DNA from 2 places in the Paenibacillus sp. USHLN196 genome. Region 2 is predicted to be linked to the other one. Evidence: riboswitches for the same ligand, from Rfam matches in the RefSeq annotation. Region 2 holds a riboswitch; the other holds the start of a gene.
What was found. Region 2 has a riboswitch for glycine ahead of sdaAB (L-serine ammonia-lyase, iron-sulfur-dependent subunit beta). Riboswitches for the same ligand answer to the same signal wherever they lie in the genome.
Positions count from the first base shown of each region.

Region 1: linked by a shared signal. The riboswitch ahead of gcvT (glycine cleavage system aminomethyltransferase GcvT) and the one ahead of sdaAB (L-serine ammonia-lyase, iron-sulfur-dependent subunit beta) in region 2 are both predicted to bind glycine.

Region 1 is NZ_JBBCYH010000015.1:79,351-90,161, reverse strand. Features, by position in the region: gene ptsP (phosphoenolpyruvate--protein phosphotransferase) at 1-1,672, shown strand, start outside; gene gcvPB (aminomethyl-transferring glycine dehydrogenase subunit GcvPB) at 1,908-3,398, opposite strand; gene gcvPA (aminomethyl-transferring glycine dehydrogenase subunit GcvPA) at 3,473-4,828, opposite strand; gene gcvT (glycine cleavage system aminomethyltransferase GcvT) at 4,825-5,961, opposite strand; glycine riboswitch at 6,177-6,278, opposite strand; glycine riboswitch at 6,282-6,404, opposite strand; gene gcvH (glycine cleavage system protein GcvH) at 6,749-7,141, shown strand; gene WFI24_RS27925 (PTS mannitol transporter subunit IICB) at 7,561-9,015, shown strand; gene WFI24_RS27920 (BglG family transcription antiterminator) at 9,054-10,811, shown strand, end outside.
Region 2 is NZ_JBBCYH010000009.1:135,607-146,417, forward strand. Features, by position in the region: gene WFI24_RS21545 (arsenic transporter) at 1-386, shown strand, start outside; gene WFI24_RS21550 (phosphate ABC transporter substrate-binding protein) at 1,080-2,006, shown strand; gene pstC (phosphate ABC transporter permease subunit PstC) at 2,122-3,057, shown strand; gene pstA (phosphate ABC transporter permease PstA) at 3,060-3,947, shown strand; gene pstB (phosphate ABC transporter ATP-binding protein PstB) at 3,960-4,715, shown strand; gene WFI24_RS21570 (phosphotransferase enzyme family protein) at 4,948-6,009, shown strand; glycine riboswitch at 6,373-6,497, shown strand; glycine riboswitch at 6,502-6,636, shown strand; gene sdaAB (L-serine ammonia-lyase, iron-sulfur-dependent subunit beta) at 6,749-7,438, shown strand; gene sdaAA (L-serine ammonia-lyase, iron-sulfur-dependent, subunit alpha) at 7,428-8,345, shown strand; gene WFI24_RS21585 (alpha-glycosidase) at 8,511-10,277, opposite strand; gene WFI24_RS21590 (response regulator transcription factor) at 10,405-10,811, shown strand, end outside.

The DNA of each region.
Region 1 (10,811 bases), on a different contig from region 2:
TATCGCCAAGGCGTTTATCTTGGAGCATCCTGATTACTCTGTAGAAAAACGCCAAATTAACGACGTTGACGCAGAGATCGCAAAACTCGACTCAGCTCTGGGTAAATCCCAGGCTGAGCTTGAGGCGATCAAAGAGCGCACTTTACAAGAGCTTGGCGAGAAAAAAGCAGAGATTTTTGCTTCGCATTTGCTCATTTTGAATGACCCGGAACTGATTGATCCGGTTAAAGCTAGAATTGCGGATGATAAGATCAATGCAGAATTTGCTTTGAACGAAACCGCATCGCAATTTATCTCCATGTTTGAGAACATGAAGAGTGCTTACCTGCAGGAACGTGCTGCAGATATGCGTGACGTTACCAAACGTGTGCTAAATCACTTGCTTGGTATCGACTTCATGAGTCCAGCTGAGATCAATGAAGAAGTGATCGTGCTTGCGGAGGATCTGACGCCTTCCGACACGGCTCAACTGAACCGTCAATTTGTAAAAGGTTTTGCAACCAACATTGGTGGTCGTACTTCTCACTCGGCGATTATGGCTCGCTCACTTGAAATTCCGGCTGTCGTTGGAACCAAGGACATCTTGGCTCAAGCGAAACAAGGCGATATGATCATTGTTGACGGTCTGGATGGTCACGTACTGGTTAACCCTACTGATGAAGTTATTGCTGAATACCGTGCCAAACAGGAACAGTATGATGCACAACGTGCAGAGTGGAGAAAACTTCGTGATGAGCCAACGGTAACGGTGGACAACGTTCATGTTGAACTTGCGGCCAACATCGGTACACCGAATGATGTAACGGGTGTTCTGGAGAACGGCGGAGAGGCTGTAGGCCTGTACCGTACCGAGTTCCTGTACATGGGCAGAGACAAGCTTCCTTCCGAAGACATTCAGTATAATGCTTACAAAGCGGTACTGGAAAAAATGGAAGGCAAACCTGTCGTTGTTCGTACACTCGACATCGGTGGAGACAAAGAGCTTCCATACCTGGATCTGCCAAAAGAAATGAATCCATTCCTCGGCTTCCGCGCAGTTCGTCTGTGTCTGGACCGTCTGGATATCTTCCGTACACAATTGCGTGCATTGCTGCGTGCAAGCGTACATGGCAACCTGCGTGTCATGTTCCCAATGATCGCAACACTCGGTGAATTCCGTGAAGCAAAAGCGGTCTTGCTCGAAGAGAAAGAGAAGCTGGTTGCTGAAGGTATTGCTGTCTCTGACAGCATTCAACTCGGAATCATGGTCGAGATTCCTTCGACTGCAGTTCTCGCGGATCAGTTTGCCAAAGAAGTGGATTTCTTCAGTATTGGAACGAACGATCTGATTCAATACACGATGGCTGCTGACCGTATGAACGAACGAGTAGCGTATCTGTACCAACCTTACAACCCAGCCATTTTGCGTTTGGTTAAAATGGTTATCGATGCAGCGCATCGTGAAGGCAAATGGGTAGGCATGTGTGGTGAGATGGCAGGAGACGAAACAGCAATTCCATTGTTGCTCGGTCTTGGATTGGATGAGTTCAGCATGAGCGCAACATCCATTCTGCCAGCTCGTAGTCAGATCACCAAGTTGTCCCGTGCGGATATGCAGGAACTGGCTGCTAAAGCTCTGGATATGCAAACGGCTGAACAAGTTGTTGAATTGGTTCAAAGCATTCAAGCGTAATTTTGCCGGGGTTTCCTCCGGATTTGAGGTTTTTCTTTTTCCGATAATGAGCTGTATTCATGCAGCGATTTTGCCGGTATCCGCGAATCATGTGGATATCGGCTTTTTTTGTTGCGTAAATGTATAGGAAATAAAGGGGGAGTACGAGGAAAAAGTCCTGTAATGTCTAGCCAAAAAATGCTCTTACTGGTGTAGTTAACATCAGCAAGAGCATGGATTAGAAACTCACTTAGTTTTAACTGCAAGCGCAGTTTAGTACAGGTTTGCGGGCCGCGGTAGTCTCATCGAGTCGAGTCACCGGTGTGCCATAAGGTGCGTTCAGTACCAATTCAGGTGTCTCTTCCGCTTCTTTGGCAATCCGTATCATCGTATCAATGAATCCATCCAACGTTTCTTTACTTTCGGTTTCTGTCGGCTCAATCATGATGCATTCTTCGACGTTAAGCGGGAAGTACACGGTTGGTGGATGATATCCAAAATCAAGCAATCGTTTGGCAACATCAAGTGTGCGTACACCATATTGCTTCAACCCCCGTCCAGACATGACAAATTCATGTTTACATACGCCAGGATATGGAATCTCGTAGTAAGGGGCGAGACGGGCCATCATATAGTTAGCATTCAGTACCGCGCATTCAGAGACACGGCGTAAGCCTTCCGGTCCATAGGTGCGAATGTAAGCATAGGCACGTACCAATATACCGAAGTTACCGTAGTAGGCTTTCACCCGGCCAATGGATTGATCGCCTTCACGATCGAATGCATACATACCGTCATCATTTTTGATCACCATCGGCTTAGGCAGGAACGGAACCAGACGGCTCTTCACGCCGACGGGTCCGGCGCCAGGTCCACCACCGCCATGAGGCGTACTCATCGTTTTGTGCAAGTTCAGATGCACCACGTCAAAGCCCATATCACCCGGACGGGTAATGCCCATAATGGCATTGGAGTTCGCGCCATCGTAGTATAGCAAACCACCAGCCTGGTGTACGATGGATGCAATCTCCTGAATGTCTTTCTCGAACAAACCAAGTGTATTCGGATTTGTCAGCATCAATGCCGCCGTATCCGAACCGACGGCTGCACGGAGTGCATCCAGATCAACCAGTCCGTCTGCCCGGGATGGAATCGTCACAGTTTCAAATCCTGCAACGGTTGCACTTGCCGGATTGGTACCATGCGAAGAATCGGGCACAATGACTTTGGTACGTTGTTCGCCACGACCTTCATGGTAGGCACGAATCATCATGAGTCCAGTCCATTCTCCATGGGCACCCGCGGCGGGTTGCAGGGTCACCGCATCCATACCTGTCAGACCTGCAAGGTCGTTCTGCAAAGTATATAACAGTTCAAGTGCACCTTGAATGCTGGATTCATGCTGGTACGGATGGATTTTGGCGAAACCGTTATAACGTGCAACATCCTCATTAATCTTTGGATTGTATTTCATCGTACAAGAGCCTAGTGGATAGAATCCGTTATCTACGCCGAAGTTGCGGCGGGACAGAGCAGTATAGTGTCGAATAACATCTACCTCGAACACTTCCGGCAGTGCCGCTGCTTCTGAACGGAGCATTTCCCGGGGAATCAACGTATCGGCAGTCTGACGAGGAACGTCACATTCTGGCAGGGAATAAGCGACACGTCCAGGGCTGCTGAGTTCAAAGATCAATGCTTGCTCCGGTGCAGGGGATAAGGTTTGTGCGTTGAATTTTTCTGTCACAAATTGAGCCGAAGTGGAGACAGAGGTACTCGTTTCAGATTGTCCTTGTGCCGGTGTTGTCGTCGTTTCCTGAGTCACAGCGATCCCTCCAATGCTCGTGCGAATTCGTCAATCTCTTCCTTACTGCGTCGTTCGGTAACAGCAATCAGCATATGTCCGGCAAGCTCCGGATAATCACGTCCGAGTTCGTAGCCACCAATGAAGCCCTCATCCAGCAGTTTCAGCTGAAGTGCATCCACGTCTGTTCCTTCAGGAAGTTTAATCACAAACTCATTGAATGTTGGTGCATTAAACGTCAGGCTAACACCAGGAATCGCAGTTAATGTATTCAGGGTGTAATGGCTCTTTTGCAGATTTAGATCCGCTACATCGATCATTCCTTGTTTCCCCATGATGGACATATAGACAGATGCGCTGAGTGCAAGCAAAGCCTGGTTGGAACAGATGTTGGATGTCGCCTTTTCGCGGCGGATATGCTGTTCACGTGCTTGCAATGTCAGTACAAAACCGCGCTTGCCGTTGCGATCCGTGGTCTGTCCTACAATTCGGCCAGGAATTCGGCGCATATGAGGCTGGGATACGGCGAAATATCCACATGTCGGGCCGCCGAGTGAAGCGGCGATACCGAGGGGCTGCGCATCGCCTACTACGATGTCGGCACCCAGCTTGCCTGGAGCTTCCAGCAGACCCAGCGATAGCGGGTTAGCACTTACGACGAGCAGGCCCTTGTGCGCATGTACGAGGTCGGCAGCCTGCTTCACATTTTCCACAGCACCGAAGAAGTTCGGACTCTGGATCATGACAGCAGCGGTATCGTCCGATATGGCGGCTTGCAGGGCATCCCAATCAGTGACGCCATCCTTATAACCAATCTCGACAATCTCCAGACTCAATCCGTGCGCATACGCCTGCAATACCTGACGGGCTTCCGGATGAACGGTACGGGATACGATGAGCTGTTTGCGACGAGTTGCCGCTGCGGCCAGGTTTCCTGCTTCGGCAAAGGCAGTTGCACCGTCATACATACTGGCATTGGCCACAGCCATACCGGTTAATTCACAAATGTAGGATTGAAATTCGAAAATGGCCTGTAGTTCACCTTGGCTGATCTCAGGCTGATAAGGTGTGTAGGCGGTGTAGAACTCGGAACGGGAAATGACATGATTAATGACGGAAGGAACATGATGATCATATATACCTGCGCCGAGGAAACTGGCGTGTGTTTCGAAATTGGCGTTGGCGCCAGCCTGTTTGGACATATGACGTGTCAGCGCATATTCATCAAGTTTGGAGGATACGGGCAGCTCGCCCTGATAACGAATCTCCTGCGGAATGTCCTGAAACAGATCCTCCAGCGTATCCACACCGATGGTTGCGAGCATGGCGCTCTGATCATGCTCAGTCATGGGAATGTAACGGTGCTTGCTCATGCTTGATCAGCTCCTTGAGTAGGTGTCTTCGACGTACGTGTCCGTTTATGAAAAGGGGTCTTCACAACCTCGGCTTTTAGTTTCTTGCCGCGGATCTCAATCTCAAGCGGGGTTCCCAGCCCAGCGTATTTGCTGTCGATGAGGGCAAGCCCCAGATTACGCTTCAATGTAGGTGATTGCGTGCCGGTTGTCACTTCACCAATCTGTACGCCTTCGGCGTAAATTGGATAGTGGGGGCGAGGAATACCACGCTCCAGCACTTCGATGCCGACCAGTTTGCGGGCGAGCCCGTCAGTTTTCTGCTGTAACAAGGCTTCGTGTCCGATAAAAGGTCCAGCGTTCAGCTTCACAAACATGCCAACGCCAGCCTCAAGCGGAGAGATGGTTGCCGACAATTCCTGTCCATACAGTGGTAACCTTGCTTCAAAGCGCAGTGTATCCCGAGCACCGAGGCCTGCTGGTACCAGTCCGTGACCTTCTCCGGCCTGCATTAGTCCATTCCAGACCGCAGCGGCTTGGTCCGCAGATACATATAGTTCAAATCCATCTTCACCGGTATAACCGGTACGGGACAACAGCAATGTTACTCCACATACTTCGGCATCCTGTACAAAACGGAACGGTTCAATCGTGGATACATCCGTATCTGTAACTTTTTCAATAATGTCTACAGCTAGTGGACCTTGCAGGGCGAGCAACGCCGTCTGCTCCGAATCGTTGGTCATGCTTACGCCAGGGATCAGGTGCTCTTGCAGCCATGCCCAATCCTTGTCGATGTTGGAGGCGTTAACCACGAGCATATAGTGCTGATCTTCCAGCTTATACACGAGCAGATCATCCACCACACCGCCATCCGGATAACACATGAGGGTGTACTGAGCTTGACCGGGAACCAGCGTGGTCACATCATTAGTTGTCATTTGTTGCAAAAATGCTTCAGCCTGCTCACCCTGTACTGTGAATTCGCCCATATGGGATACATCGAACAGTCCAGCGCGCTCGCGTACGGCTTCATGTTCTTTCTGGATTCCGCTAAATTGTACCGGAAGTTCCCAGCCTCCAAAATCAATGCACCGTACGCCTTCGTATTGCTGATACAGTGGGAAGAGTGGTGTTCTAAGCAAATCGGACATCAAATCACCTCGTCATGGGCCGTCAGCCGGCCGGATATACAATCGTGGATCAATGAACCAGGTATTTTTAAATTTTCAGCTAGATAATTTCATCACATAAGTATGGTAAGGCAGCTATGACAGCGCCGATCTGAATCCTGTTTTTCGTTTTTTGGGAAAAAGGAAAAGGACAGGCCAAAGAATCGGCATGCCAAGTAGCACGCTGTATTCTAAGGCTCTGTCCCTTGTACCTGAGAGTTACCCCGCCGCGGTTGTGCAGCAGGTTTCCCCTTGGGTGATCATAACGCCCGCACAGGGCGAATAGATGCTCTCCAGAGTTGCGTCCCGTAAAAGTCCTTTTGCCTGAGAGATTCACCCCCGCTTATCGGTGGTTTACTCCTTCGGCGTTACCTCATGTGCATCCCGAATCGGGTGTCACGGGTAATCTCTCCCTTTACATTCATCCGCGGGTATAACATAGTCCAATAAACACATTTACTCCTCTCATTAAAACGTGAATCCACTACTGATGTCAAGAACGATATCATAGATAATGATTAAAAACCGAATGTTTAATTTATATTCACTATTATTGTTCGTGTATCCAAAAAGACTACGCTTACTATTCTAATATTCACCAGTATATGAAAAAAAGAGTGTAATCCGGTTACAGGATTTAGAGGTTTTCAGCAAATAAATTGTGAGGTATCTTGACATTTGATTCAAAAATATCATACGCTATGTTCTGGGAAAAAGGTTAAGGTCAAAGAACGCATGCACTCATTAATGAAAAGCGAGGCGGATATCGATGAGCGAATTGAAAAGTGATTTCCTGTACAGTGAAGAGCACGAATGGGTGCAAACCGTAGGGGAGGATACTGTACGTATTGGCATTACCGAGTTCGCGCAGCATCAGCTGGGTGACATTGTGTTTGTGGAATTGCCTGACCTTGAATCCAATGTAAAAGCCGAAGATAGCATTGGAACGATCGAATCGGTCAAAACGGTGTCGGACTTGTTTTCTCCAGTCACTGGTTCAATCATTGCGGTGAATGATTCGTTGCAGAACTCACCTGAACTGGTAAACAGCTCTCCTTACGAGGAAGGCTGGATGATCGAGATTCGTGTTGAGGGAGATCTGTCTGCAGCATTGTCCACATTGATGAATGCAGATGCGTATCGCAAACATACGGAAGAATAGTTTTAACAAACTTGTACTTATTAACATATATTTTATAACCAAATGAAATGAGCTTCATATTGTTCGACCTGTGTGAGCCTGATAGCTTACACAGGTTTTTTGTGCTTTCCAACAATGGTTTTGAATGTGGATTGAAGCAGATTGTGGATGTAAATCACCTGATTGGACCAAGCTATAGGTTAGAAAATGATTCTGGAAATGATAAAAGTCATAGGCAAGAAAAGCCTTATGTACCAATGAGTTCAGCCATTATGCATAGATAAAAACGATTACATAACCTAATGTTGTCATCATTGTTCATGACGAAAGTACGCTTTCATTTCATTGAACAGGAGAGCATTCTCGCTTAGGATTACAGCAGGGGAGAAATGATACCCCTTTCATAAATCATAATCACTTGATCCAAGGAGGATAATACAATGAGTAATTTGGACCAATCGTCCAATTCCAAAGGTGGGCTACGGGTAGGGGTTCAGCGCTTCGGCCGATTCCTGAGTGGTATGGTCATGCCGAATATGGGCGCATTTATCGCCTGGGGATTAATTACGGCTCTGTTCATTCCAACAGGCTGGTTCCCTAACGAGACGCTTGCCCAGCTAGTAGATCCGATGATCAAATATTTGCTGCCACTGTTAATCGGTTACACCGGGGGTACGATGGTGCATGGCCAGCGTGGTGGTGTCGTGGGTGCCATTATGACCATTGGGGTCATCGTGGGTAGCGATATTCCGATGTTCCTCGGGGCCATGATCGCCGGACCTCTGGCAGCATGGATCATCAAAAAATTCGATAAATCGATCGAAGGTAAAATTAGAGCCGGATTTGAAATGCTGGTTAACAACTTCTCAGCTGGTATTATTGGCGGAATCTTGGGCATTTTTGCGCTACTGGGCATCGGGCCTGCTGTAGAAGCAATTAGCAAAGTATTGTCTGCCGGGGTGCAAGGCTTAATGAATCTGGGCTTGCTGCCGCTGGTTAACCTGATTATCGAACCGGGTAAAGTATTGTTCCTAAACAATGCAATTAACCACGGTATTCTTACGCCTATTGCAACAGATCAAGCAAGAGAATTAGGGCAATCCGTATTATACATGCTTGAATCCAACCCGGGTCCGGGACTTGGTATCTTGCTTGCTTACTGCTTCTTCGGACGCGGAATGGCCAAATCTTCTGCACCAGGTGCCGTTATCATTCATTTCTTCGGGGGAATTCATGAGATCTACTTCCCTTACATTCTGATGAGACCGATTCTGATTCTTGCCGCAATTGCGGGTGGCGTCGCAGGTACATTAACATTCATGCTTACAGGCGCAGGGCTTGTCTCAGCACCATCACCGGGTAGTATTATCGCGTATTTCCTTTTAACACCAAGAGGTGGATATCTCCCAATGCTCGCAGGGGTTCTTGTAGCAGCGGTCGTTTCCTTCCTTGTGGCAGCATTGTTGCTGAAAACGGGTAAACAAAAGGACGAAGATCTGGAGTCCGCATCCAGTCGGATGAAAGACATGAAGAGTCAAGGAACCGTGCCAAACGCTGGCATTACGGCTAATCAACGTGAAGCAGACAGAGTTGCGGATACGGCCTTTTCTACAGTGAAAACAGATGTGAAGAAGATCGTCTTCTCCTGTGATGCAGGTATGGGATCGAGTGCCATGGGCGCTTCCATTCTACGCAAGAAGATGAAGGCTGAGGGGATTGACGTTACGGTGACCAATACGGCCATCAGTGATATCCCGCCGGATGCAGATGTGGTGATCACACAACAAGTATTAACGGATCGTGCCCGCTCTGTGGCGCCGAATGCAGAACATATATCCATCGACAACTTCCTGAAAAGCCCGGAATATGATGCGCTCGTTGAACGTCTGAAGTAATTGCACGCATTCGTTTTCCCTGAGCCGGAGGCTGAGATATGAGTATTACCAAAAGACAACGTGAAATCGTGGAGTTTCTGCTGGAGCATCCACATGAAGTCACTGCCGGCGAAATCGCCGTTGAAGTAAAAGTCAGTACCCGAACGGTTCATCGCGAGCTTCAAATGATTGAACAATGGCTTGAACCTTTGGGCATGAGACTGGAAAAAAAATCAGGAACCGGTATTCGAATTGATTCCGGTTCGGATGATCTGACTGCATTGCGACAGCAACTGGAGGGTAAAGAATATGTAGAGTTTACGCCAGAAGAGCGTAAGCTCTTCATGCTTTGCATCCTGCTTGATGAGTCGGAGCCTGTGAAGTTGCTTGCTCTTGCTTCGGATCTGAAAGTGACTGTGTCCACGGTAACCACTGATCTGGACGATCTGGAGTCACGGATTCTTCAGGCCGGACTGAAGCTGGTTCGCAGGCGTGGATATGGTGTCAAAATTAACGGAAGTGAGACGTTTCATCGCACAGCCATTGCTGCACTTGCCCTCGAATTTCTGGATGAGTCTGATCTGTTCGGAAGACAGCCAGAACAAGGAGGCTCCATCGTAAACCAAAAACTGCTGGATATGATTGGACATGGTGATGTGCTAAAGGTCGAAAATGCGTTATGGCAGCCGGATATCGAATGGCTGGAGAACATCCCGGAACGGCAATACATGAAGCTGCTGATTCAATTATCCGTAGCAGTTGTACGTATTCGTAAAGGCTTTGGCATTGGCCGTATATCTCCCCGGGAGAAGAAGGGAGATGAAATTGCAGAGCAGGGTGAGATAAAGGTTTCACCTTATCTGGCTTCCCGCTTGTGCAGTGTTCTATCCACCCAGCTGGGGCTGACATTCTCCCAAGATGAGCAGGCTTATTTTCACAGACTACTAATTGAGACAGAACAACGCATTCACTCTTCACGGCTGTTGCCTATAGACGACTTGATTTTACTGGACAGGGTACATTCACTGATTGATCAGATGCAGGATAGAACTCATTATGCCTTTCATGAGGATCGTTTGCTTCGTGAGGGTCTGATTGGTCATATGCAACCTGTAATGGAGCGAATTGAAGAACAGCAGATCATTCGTAATCCGTTGCTGCAGCAGATTCGCAAGGATTATGATTCACTCTTCGAAGATGTCAAAAAATCCGTGCATCAAGCTTGGCCGAGTGTGGAAGTTCCGGATGAGGAAATTGGTTTCTTGGTCATGCATTTTGGAGCTTCCATTGAGAGGTTGCGTGCATTGAAACGGGAAATCAGGGCGATCATTGTGTGTACAAGCGGAATCGGATCATCACGTATGCTTTCCAGTCGACTGACGAAGGAGATTCCCGAGATTCGGATCATGGACAGCGTGTCCTGGTATGAAGCTACGCGAATCCCTACAGATGAATATGACCTGGTGTTATCCACTGTCGATCTGCCGATGGATGAGCATCAGTATTACAAAGTGAGCCCACTGCTCACGGCAGAAGAGAGTGAGCGGCTGCGTCATTTTATCAGAACAACAACGTTACAACGCCAGCAGCATAACAAGCCGCTTGAAACAGAGATTCAGACGACAAGTCGTTACTCGAACCCTGACGGAATGGAAGCTCTTCTGGTTGAAATCGTTCGGATTATTGGAAAGTTTCAGGTGTACCCGCTGGATAACCAGGATATCGGTTTCTATAAGACCGTGTATGCGATGTGCAACGTACTCCATGGATCTGGTGTGTTGAAGGAACCGGAGGAGATTGCGAAACGGTTGGAGGCA
Region 2 (10,811 bases):
CAGATCATCTGAGCCGCTGGCTGGATGCCATAGCGGAGCATGGTCTGCTGGCTGCTTCGCTCGGGATGGGCATCATCGCCGCCGTATTGTCATCGGTGATGAACAACCTGCCGACCGTGTTGATTAACCTGCTAGCCATCCAGGGTGCGCACACCGAAGGGATCGTTCAAGAGGCATTGATCTATGCCAATGTCATTGGTTCCGATCTGGGCCCCAAAATGACCCCGATTGGATCACTTGCCACATTGTTGTGGCTACATGTGTTGTCCCGCAAAGGTGTGAAGATAACATGGGGATATTATTTCAAGGCAGGTATCATCCTGACGATTCCTACATTGCTAATTACCCTGGCCGGATTGGCATTGTGGTTATGGATTCTGGGTTAGTAAAATTAGATTTTACATTAGGAACATCTTAAACATTCAATGTATTGTAAAAAGGCTGCTCTCAAAGCTGGTGCTACGCACTGGCAGCGAGGCAGTTTTTTTATATCCTGCTTTTGTACCTTCTATAGAAGAAACAGATTTTCTTGCTCTATCAAAGAATCAACAAAGAATTTACATAAGGTCAGCCTATTATAGGGCTGGCCTTCTTTGCCTACACCCCAGGCAAGGAGATTGAAATGCCTGAGATCCAACGAGCGCTGACACAGCGAAGGAAAACCGCGATCGTAGTGGAGGGGACGGAATCGATTCTGAAGAAGCGAAGCGTTCGCCTTTGTCTCCTAATTACAACAATTAGAATTATTGATCAAAGAAATTTGGAGACAACAGCGATCAAAAGAACGATCCGTAACCGGAACGGCCACTCAGGTATCAGCTACTTAATATTTCTATAAGTAAATTTTTTTCATGGAAATCTGGACACAATACGGATTAAAACAACGTCCGTTCCCGAAGCGACCACTTCAGCGCTAGATTAAATCCCAAATATTTCAAAATGCTGCCGATATTTTTAACATTGCGTTTACAAAACACTGATTTTAAGATGACATACTGAAACTACAATGAGTAAAGAGTTGATGGTGAACAAACAAATTCACAAAACGCCATCACTACATTGGGGGAGGAAAACAAAACATGTTTAAAAAGTTGCCGTTTATTTTGATGACCTTAACGTTCGTACTGGTACTCGCAGCATGCGGATCGAAAAATGACGCTGGTACAGAGGGTGCCGCAAGCAATGGATCAGGAGAAGCTGCTACTGAGCTTAGCGGTAACATTCTGGCAGTCGGATCGACAGCATTGCTACCTCTGGTAGAACAAGCTGGACAGAAATTTATGGCAGTTGATGAATATAAGAACGTAACGGTTCAAGTTCAAGGTGGCGGTAGTGGTACTGGTTTGACACAAGTATCTGACGGACAAGCTACAATCGGTAACTCTGATGTATTTGCAGAAGAGAAGCTGGAGGACGAAGCCAAAGTAAAAGAACTGGTTGACCATCAGGTAGCAGTAGTAGCTATGGCGCCAGTAAGCAACAAAGATGCAGGTGTAGAAGATTTGACGAAGCAACAACTGATCGACATCTTCTCCGGTAAAGTAACGAACTGGAAAGACGTTGGTGGTGCGGATCAAGCAATCGTTATTGTAAACCGTCCGAGTAGTTCCGGTACTCGTGCAACTTTCGAGAAGTATGCGCTTGGTGCAAAAATGGATGATATCCCAGGTTCGATTCAAGAAGATTCTTCTGGTAACGTAAAAAAACTGGTAGCTGAAACGCCAGGAGCTATTGGTTACCTTGCCTTGTCTTACTTGGATGACAGCTTGCAAGTGTTGAAATACGAAGGTGTAGAAGCAACGGTTGAGAACGTAGAAGCAGGAACTTATCCAGTATGGGCTTACGAGCACATGTACACGAAAGGTGAGCCGGATGCAGCAACAAAAGCATTCCTGGACTACATCTTGAGTGACGAAATTCAACAAAATGACGTGACAGAACTTGGATACATTCCAATGTCAGGTATGAAAGTAAAACGCGATGCAGCAGGTAATGTGGTTCAATAATCTTTGAACTTGCGCATACGGCGAAAGAGGCGGACTTAGGTCCCGCCTCTTTACGCGGTTTGCTCTAAAATAATCCCATATTTTGCATTAATTCTACTATAGAAGGATGGTTGTTATGGAACAGACCGAAGGGGGAACGGTAATGAATAACAAGTTGAAACCGCGCCGGCCCTTAAAAGAGAAACATTATTGGGAAGAGTGGACGGGACGGATCTATACGTCGATTTGTGTCGTTTTCCTGATCGTTGTCATGTTTTCCATTGTTTATTTTGTAGCGTCCAAGGGACTATCAACATTTTTCCAAAATGGAATAAGCATAAGTGAATTTCTTGGTGGGAAAACGTGGAATCCAACAGGGGAACCTGCTTTTTACGGGGCATTGCCGTTCATTACAGGTTCTTTCATTACAACCTTGCTTGCAGCATTGATCGCAAGTCCGCTTGGCTTGTGTGCAGCACTTTTCATGACAGAGATTGTTCCGGGTAAAGGCAAAAAAATATTGCAGCCTGCGATTGAGCTCTTGTCTGGAATCCCGTCCGTTGTGTACGGATTTATCGGTCTGAGTGTCATCGTACCCTTGCTGCGCAGTATCTTTGGTGGAACAGGCGTCGGGATTGCAGCCGGATGTCTTGTTCTCGCTGTAATGATTCTTCCTACGGTGACAAGTATTATGGCAGATGCTTTGTCCGCTTTGCCAAAAGGATTACGTGAATCATCGTACGCACTGGGTGCCACTCGCTGGCAAACCATCTACCGTGTCATCATTCCAACGACTTTGCCAGCTTTGTTGACAGGTGTCGTTCTGGGTATGGCCCGTGCTTTTGGTGAGGCACTTGCTGTGCAGATGGTTATCGGTAATGCACCGCATGTTCCAACATCCTTGCTCGAATCGGCTTCAACATTAACAAGTGTAATTACACTCAGCATGGGTAACACCACGATGGGTTCTGTTCATAACAATGCACTGTGGAGTATGGCGCTTGTCCTGCTGGTGATGACATTTGTCTTCGTCATTCTGGTTCGCCTGCTTGAAAGGAGGAACCGGGTATGAAAATGAAGGCAAAGACGGTAGATAAAATTGCAACATCTGTCATCGTTATACTGGCCCTGTTCATTGTTATTCTATTGCTCGGTCTGCTTGGCTTCATCATGTATAGAGGCATTGGACATATTAGCTGGAACTTCCTGACAAGCGCACCGCAGTTGCTTAAAGGTGGCGGCGGAATTGGTCCACAGCTCTTTAACTCTGTATTCTTGCTAATCCTGACCTTGATTGTTACCATTCCACTCGGATGGGGCGGCGGGATTTACATGGCTGAATACGCCAAACCAGGCAAGATTACAAGCTTCATTCGTCTGGTCGTTGAAGTATTGTCATCATTCCCTTCCATCGTTATTGGTTTGTTTGGTCTCTTATTGCTTGTAAATACATTTGGTCTTGGTTTCTCCCTGATCTCGGGTGCCTTGGCTCTGGCGATCTTTAACCTGCCATTGATGGTACGGACAACGGAGCAGGCTTTCCGGGCCGTTCCGAAGGAACAGAAGGAAGCAGGTCTGGCGCTGGGACTGTCCAAGTGGAAGATTATCACTTCCATTCTGCTGCCTGTAGCATTGCCGAGCTTGATCACGGGTACGATCCTGGCTTCCGGCCGGATCTTCGGTGAAGCAGCCGCGCTGATGTTCACCGCAGGTATGAGTAGTCCACCATTGGACTTCACGGATTGGAATCCGACGAGTCCAAGATCACCGCTTAATCCTTTCCGTCCGGCAGAGACACTTGCTGTCCATATCTGGAAAGTAAATAGTGAAGGCATTGGGCCAGATTCCAAAGAAGTGGCAGCAGGGGCATCCGCCGTGCTTGTCATTCTCGTGCTGGCGTTCAATCTAAGTGCACGCTGGATCGGTCGGGTTGTATTCCGCCGCATGACAGCTTCGAAATAAGGAGGAACCAACATGGCCATACCTTTTGGTACGGAACAGTTAAGCATATATTATGGACATTTCCAGGCAGTGAAGCAGATCAGTCTGACGTTTCCTGAAGCAAGCGTAACGGCTCTTATTGGACCGTCTGGTTGCGGTAAATCCACGTTCCTCCGGTCACTTAACCGGATGAACGACGAGATTGCTGGTTCCCGCACAGAGGGACATATCTGGATGGACGGTAACGATCTGAATGAGCCTGGAACCGATGTAATCAAGCTTCGCCAGAAGATTGGCATGGTGTGGCAGAAGCCGAATCCTTTTCATAAGTCCATCTACAACAATATCGCGTTTGGCCCCCGCTACCGTGGTACGAAGAGTAAGAAGGCACTGGATGAAATTGTGGAAAAAAGCTTGCGCCGTGCTGCGCTCTGGGATGAAGTGAAAGACAGACTGCATGAGTCAGCTCTGTCTCTCTCCGGCGGACAACAGCAGCGTCTATGTATCGCTCGCGCTTTGTCTGTTGAACCACAGATTCTGCTGCTCGATGAGCCGGCATCTGCCCTTGATCCAGTATCCACGGGTAAGGTTGAGGAATTGATTACCGAGCTTAAGAAAGATCTGCGGATCGTCATTGTTACCCATAACATGCAGCAGGCGGCACGCATCTCGGATTACACGGCTTATTTCTATCTGGGAAGTATGGTTGAGCACGGGGATACAGAGCACATTTTCACGAACCCGGACAATCGCCTAACGCAAGAATACATTATGGGACGTTTCGGTTAATTGGATCATGGAGTGTAACATAGAGTAATAGAGATAAAGAAATAAATAGAGATAATAGAAAGCACAATGCCTGGACAGTTGTTCAGGGGTTGTGCTTTTTAATTTATAATTTTAGTGGGATTTTCTGTATGCGAGTTAGACATTATGCTACGATATTCAGTATGAAGAGAACGTTTACATAACTTCGAAGGAGATGTTGATAATCACTACGGATAAGATGTCTTACGACCACATGGCAGCTGATATCATACAGAACTACACGATTGAAAAACCTGTCGTTTCTTATATTCGTCACAACGAGAATCTGACGTACCATGTCGTGGATGAAGCGAGCGGGCAGAAGTATCTGCTGCGTATCCATCAAGCTGCATATGCAAGTATGTCTGGGATTCAACATACGCTTCCTGCACTGGAGGCAGAGATGAATCTGCTTCATGATTTAAACGCAACGACAGCATTACGCGTGCAACATCCGGTACGCAATGTATCAGGTGAATGGGTCACGGTATGGAGAAGTGAGGAAGGGAAAGAGACCTGTTGTACGGTACTGGAGTGGATTGAGGGCAGGGACATCCAGCAGGGAGAGCGCCTGACAACAGAGCAGATCTATGATCTTGGGGCACAACTGCAGACGCTTCATCAATATGGACGCGTACAGGAGAAACCCGAAGCCATTGAGGGAACGGTTGAAAGCAGAGGAATAGTGGATAGCAACGATCATCAGCGGACAGGAAGAGAGATGAGTCAGCTAGATCAAACGAAGGTACGGCCGGCATATGGCAACATTCAAGAGAACTTGGTCATGCTAGGACAGCTGGAGGAAGGCGTCAGACTGGGGATTTTTACAACGGAAGACTTTGATCTGCTTCGAGAAACGTTCGAGAACATTAATGAGCAGTTAGAAACATATCCGTACGATACAAAGACATGGGGAGTCATTCATGGGGATATTACCCGCAATAATCTGCTGATAACGGATGAGGGCATATCTATGATTGATTTTTGTCTATACGGTTATGGTTATTATCTTTTCGATGCTGGAGGGGCAGCACTTATGTTCAATCGGGAAGAGCGTGAACAGTTTCTATCTGGTTACACGAAACAGAGTGCACCGCTAACGGATCGGGATATGCGGTTAATGGAAGGATTCATGTTGATTTTTACACTGGGTTATTATGCCTTTCAGATGGCAAATGAATCGAGACACGAATGGATGAAAGACCGCATGCCGAAGCTGTGCAGCAAGTATTGTAGACCCTATGTACAGAACGAGAGCATCTTCTACGAGTTATGAGGTGTAATCCTGATATAAGGATTCAGCTGGGAAATCGAAGAACTGTACTTCAAAGATAAGGGTTGCCAGAACACCCGAACTGTTTGGTGGATAACAACATAGATAGTAGTAAGCACATAGTTGGGTTATTTGTAGGAACACAAAAATATGCTTTATATAAGGCTCTCTTATCGTATGTATGTGATAAAAGCTGACAAATCATTCTGTTTTACATCGATGCAACAGGAAATTAGGGAAATATACCCAAAGAAATCGTTAAGTTTGTTGACACTGATCTTCCGGTCGATTAATCTTAATGAAGAAGAAAATAACGACTTCCATTACTGTTCTGACATCAGTTCAGAAATGGTTCCATACAGCGGATGATAACGAGCGGGAGAGACCTGGGTTGGCCGAGTAAAATGGCTAGAGTTCAGGCACCGAAGGAGCAAGCTGCTGCGCACCCGGCGCAGTGGTTAATCTCTCAGGTAAATGTACCATCGTTGGACGCAACTCTGGAGAGTGCGCGAACTGCGCCACCCAAGGGGTATATGATCAGTTAGCCCGGTGACCTTGCCTGTAATCGCAGGCATTCACCTTGTCCTTGGACACTGCTGATCATGAAACTCTCAGGTATCGAGGACAGAGAGAGGGCCTGGGGCCTTCTTCTGTCCTTTTTTGATGTCATCATTCAGTAAAAAAGGAACATTGTGGCATGGAATCTGGATGCAAATGACGAATACAATTGGAGGGTTATAAGGTGCGATTTAAAGATGTGTTTTCAATTATTGGCCCGTCGATGACGGGGCCTTCAAGTTCACATACAGCTGGAGCAGCAAGGTTAGGGAGAATTGCTCGTCAGTGGCTCGGTTGTACGCCGGATCGGGCACGACTGACGCTGTACGGTTCATTTGCAGATACGTATCAGGGCCACGGCACGGATCTGGCACTGATCGGCGGTCTGCTGGACTATGTCACAGACGATCCGCGTATCCCGGATGCCGAGCAATACGCAGAAGAAGCGGGCATGGAGGTTGAGTTTTATACAAGCGGCCTGCCTGCTCCTCATCCGAACACGGTCAAAATTGAGTTATGGCATGGAGAACGTGCCTGCTCCTTGATCGGGGCTTCCATTGGTGGCGGCAGCGTATCGGTACATGCGATGAATGATTTTCGTGTCCAGATCAGTGGTGAATTCCCTACACTCGTTCTGCGGCATGCTGACAAAGCAGGTGTACTTGCGTCAGTGACGTCTACGATCAGTTCATCGGGAGTTAACATCGGTTATATGCAGGTGGATCGGAAAGCTCGGGATGGTGAAGCGCTGACGGCAATGGAGATGGACGGCGTGCCTAATCCGGATATGTTGAAGCGTCTGCGTTCGCTCGACCATGTACTGGACATTCGTGTCATTGATTTGAAGAGAGGAGTTGATTCGGATGCGGTTTAAACATCTGCACGAACTGAATACGATCTGTACAGCGGAATCCAAAACCATTGCTCAGCTGATGATTGAGGAGCAGGTCCAAGAAACGAATACGCCTGAAGCGGACGTTGTGCAGCAGATGTCAGACTATTATCAAGTGATGAAGGAAGCGGTACAGAAGGGGTTAACGGAAGATACCACATCACGCAGTGGGTTAACGGGTGGAGACGGTAAGAAAATGGCCGAGTACATTCGCAAAGGTGAGACTTGCTCTGGTGATGCTTCTGCACTTGCGATGGCGTATGCCCTGTGTGTATCCGAAGTGAATGCTTCCATGGGCCGCATCGTGGCAACACCAACAGCCGGTTCCTGCGGCATTATTCCTGGTGTGTTTATCAGTTCACAGGAGCGGTTTGGCTGGACGGACGAACACTTGGTCAACGGGTTGTTCTGTGCTGGGGCAATCGGTTATGTTATTGCGAACAATTCATTTATCTCTGGTGCCGAGGGTGGCTGTCAGGCGGAAGTCGGTTCTGCGATTGGTATGGCTGCGGGTGCCATGGTTGAACTGCGTGGAGGTACACCGGAGCAGGTCGTTCATGCCGTTGGCTTGGCGTTAAAAAATACACTTGGCCTTATCTGCGATCCAGTCGCAGGTCTCGTCGAAATTCCGTGCATCGTCCGTAACGGACTGGGTGCCGTCACAGCATTGGCTGCGGCCGACATGGCATTGGCCGGTGTGCGTAGTGCCATTCCGTCAGACGAAGTCATCGACGTCATGCTGGAAGTAGGCAGTGCGATGCCGAGCCGACACCGGGAGACAGCCCAAGGCGGATTGGCCCAGACACCAACGGGACGCAAAATGATGCAAAAGCTGGCCAAACCGAAGGCAAAGCGTGCAGAGCCGGAAACACCTGATTCCCAGGTTTAATCTGACAACAGGCTATGCCGAGAGAATAATACTGCGACATATGCATAACGGCTAATCCCAAAATAAGCGTCCGCAAACCTGAATCCAGGTCATGCAGGACGCTTGTTTTGTGATGAGGCGAGGCTAGGATGTATTTCATAAAATGTGTTGATAGATGTATGTGTATTAAGATGATCTCTGACTCACAGCCGTACTCAGTACAGCATATCCATACGCAGGCAATTCAATGGCAAGCACGCCATCATCCTTGGCAGTACGATGGTTTCCGCCGAATAGCTCTGTCCATTCCCCGTCTCCTGCTTCCAGTTCGACAATGGCTGTCTCCTCTGAACGATTGAACAAGATCAGGATGCGTTCCTCATCGTCTTGCCGTTCGAGTACCAGTTGGCTGCCATCGGGGCGAGCCTGCAGGAAACGAATGGTGCCTTCCGCACGCAGGGCGGGATGAGCATGACGTAGTGAGATCAGTTTCTGATAAAAGTCGAGCAACTCCCGGTCCTGCTTCGCTTCGTCCCATTCCATGCATTTCCGGCAACCCGGATCATGTTCGCCGTCCATGCCAATCTCGTCTCCGTAATAGATACACGGAGCACCCATGTAACTGAACTGGAATAGTGCAGCCAGCTTCATCTTGCGCTGATCGCCCTCACACAGGGTGAGCAGACGCGGGGTATCGTGGCTGTCCAGCAAGTTGAATGCTACTTGGCTGGCCTGAAGCGGATAGCGGGATAACTGTCGACCGATGGAGTTCGCGAACTGTTCGGCCTGCATCGTATTTTTCACAAAAAAGGCATTTACGGCATCGGTAAAAGGATAGTTCATGGAAGCATCGAACTGATCGCCCTGCAGCCAGGCAGAGGACTCATTCCAGACTTCACCCAGAATATAGGCTTCCGGATTAGCGGCCTTGACTACATGACGGAATTCACGCCAGAATGCATCATCCACTTCGTCCGCAACATCCAGCCGCCATCCGTCCGCACCCACTTCCTTGATCCAGTACTCGGCAACCTCCAGCAGATAGGCCTTCACCTCGGAATTCTCCGTATTCAGCTTCGGCATATGCGCTTCGAATCCGAATGTCTCATACGTAGGAATGCCATCTTTCACATCCAGCGGGAATTCGTGTACATGGAACCAGTCCTTGTATTTGGATTGTTCTCCGTTCTTCTGCACATCGACGAATGGTGCGAAGGTCTTCCCGGAATGGTTGAACACGGCGTCGAGCAGTACACGAATTCCACGCGCATGGCATAGCTCAACCAGTCGTTTGACGGTATCTGCGTCTCCAAAGTGACGATCTACCCGCAGATAATCTTCTGTATCATATTTATGATTGGTCGTTGCCTCGAAGATGGGGGTGAAGTAGATCGCGTTGATGCCGAGTTCACTGAGATAATCGAGATGGTCGATTACGCCTTGAAGATCACCACCGAAGAAATTAAACGGTGTTGGCTCGCCGCCCCAGGGTTCTACATTGTCCGGATTGATATCCGGGTTGCCATTGGCAAATCGTTCCGGGAAAATTTGATAGAATATCGCATCCTTCACCCATTCAGGGGGTGTGAATACGGCCCCGGCATGTATGTAGGGGAATTGGAACATGCGGCCCGGATCGTCCGGCTCTTCTTCCTGGAAGCCCGTCTCGGTCATCCAGATCTGCTCGTCTCCGTCTTTTAATAGAAAAGAGTACTTCAGCCGATGGTAAGGAGGCTTCACTTCACCTTCGTAATAATCGAACATGGAGTCTGTCGTAAACTTGGTTAAAGGAACCAGGGCTTTGGTTTCATCCCATGCATACTTATCCCCTGTCAGTGCGTATACCTCGGTCAGATCATTCTTTTTGGAACGAAGACGCAGGCGGATTGTATCCTGATCGTAGGCATAGGCCCAGTTCCGCTTCGGTTGATGATAGATGGCTTCCAGCAGCATATTAAGTTCCCTCCCGTTATTTGTAAACATGTTATGTACTTCGTGGACTGGTATGACATGACATCACGCAAGCTAATGATTAAGATATAATTAACCCAACTGGTGTAGAAAGGAAACGAATGCGCGTATGAAAACTAAACTGTTATACATTGAAGATGACACGGAAATTGCAACATGGGTAAGGGCTGATCTGGAGGAGCGTGGTTATGAAGTGATCTGGCTCGGAAGTGGTGAAGGTGCAGCTGAAGCTGCTGTTGGCTGCTCATTGATCATTCTGGATGTCATGCTGCCAGGGCTGGATGGATTCACGGTCGGACAGCGACTGAAAAAAGAACATCCGGCTATTCCTATTGTCATGTTATCGGCGAGAACGTCTATTGACGATAAGCTGCATGGTCTTGATTTTGCCGATGACTATGTGACCAAGCCGTTTCACCCCGATGAACTGGCTGCCCGAATTGAAGTTCAGCTGCGGAAGGCAGGGACTGCGATCTCATCCGATGCGGCCTTGAAGCTGGATCATCTCTCGATCTA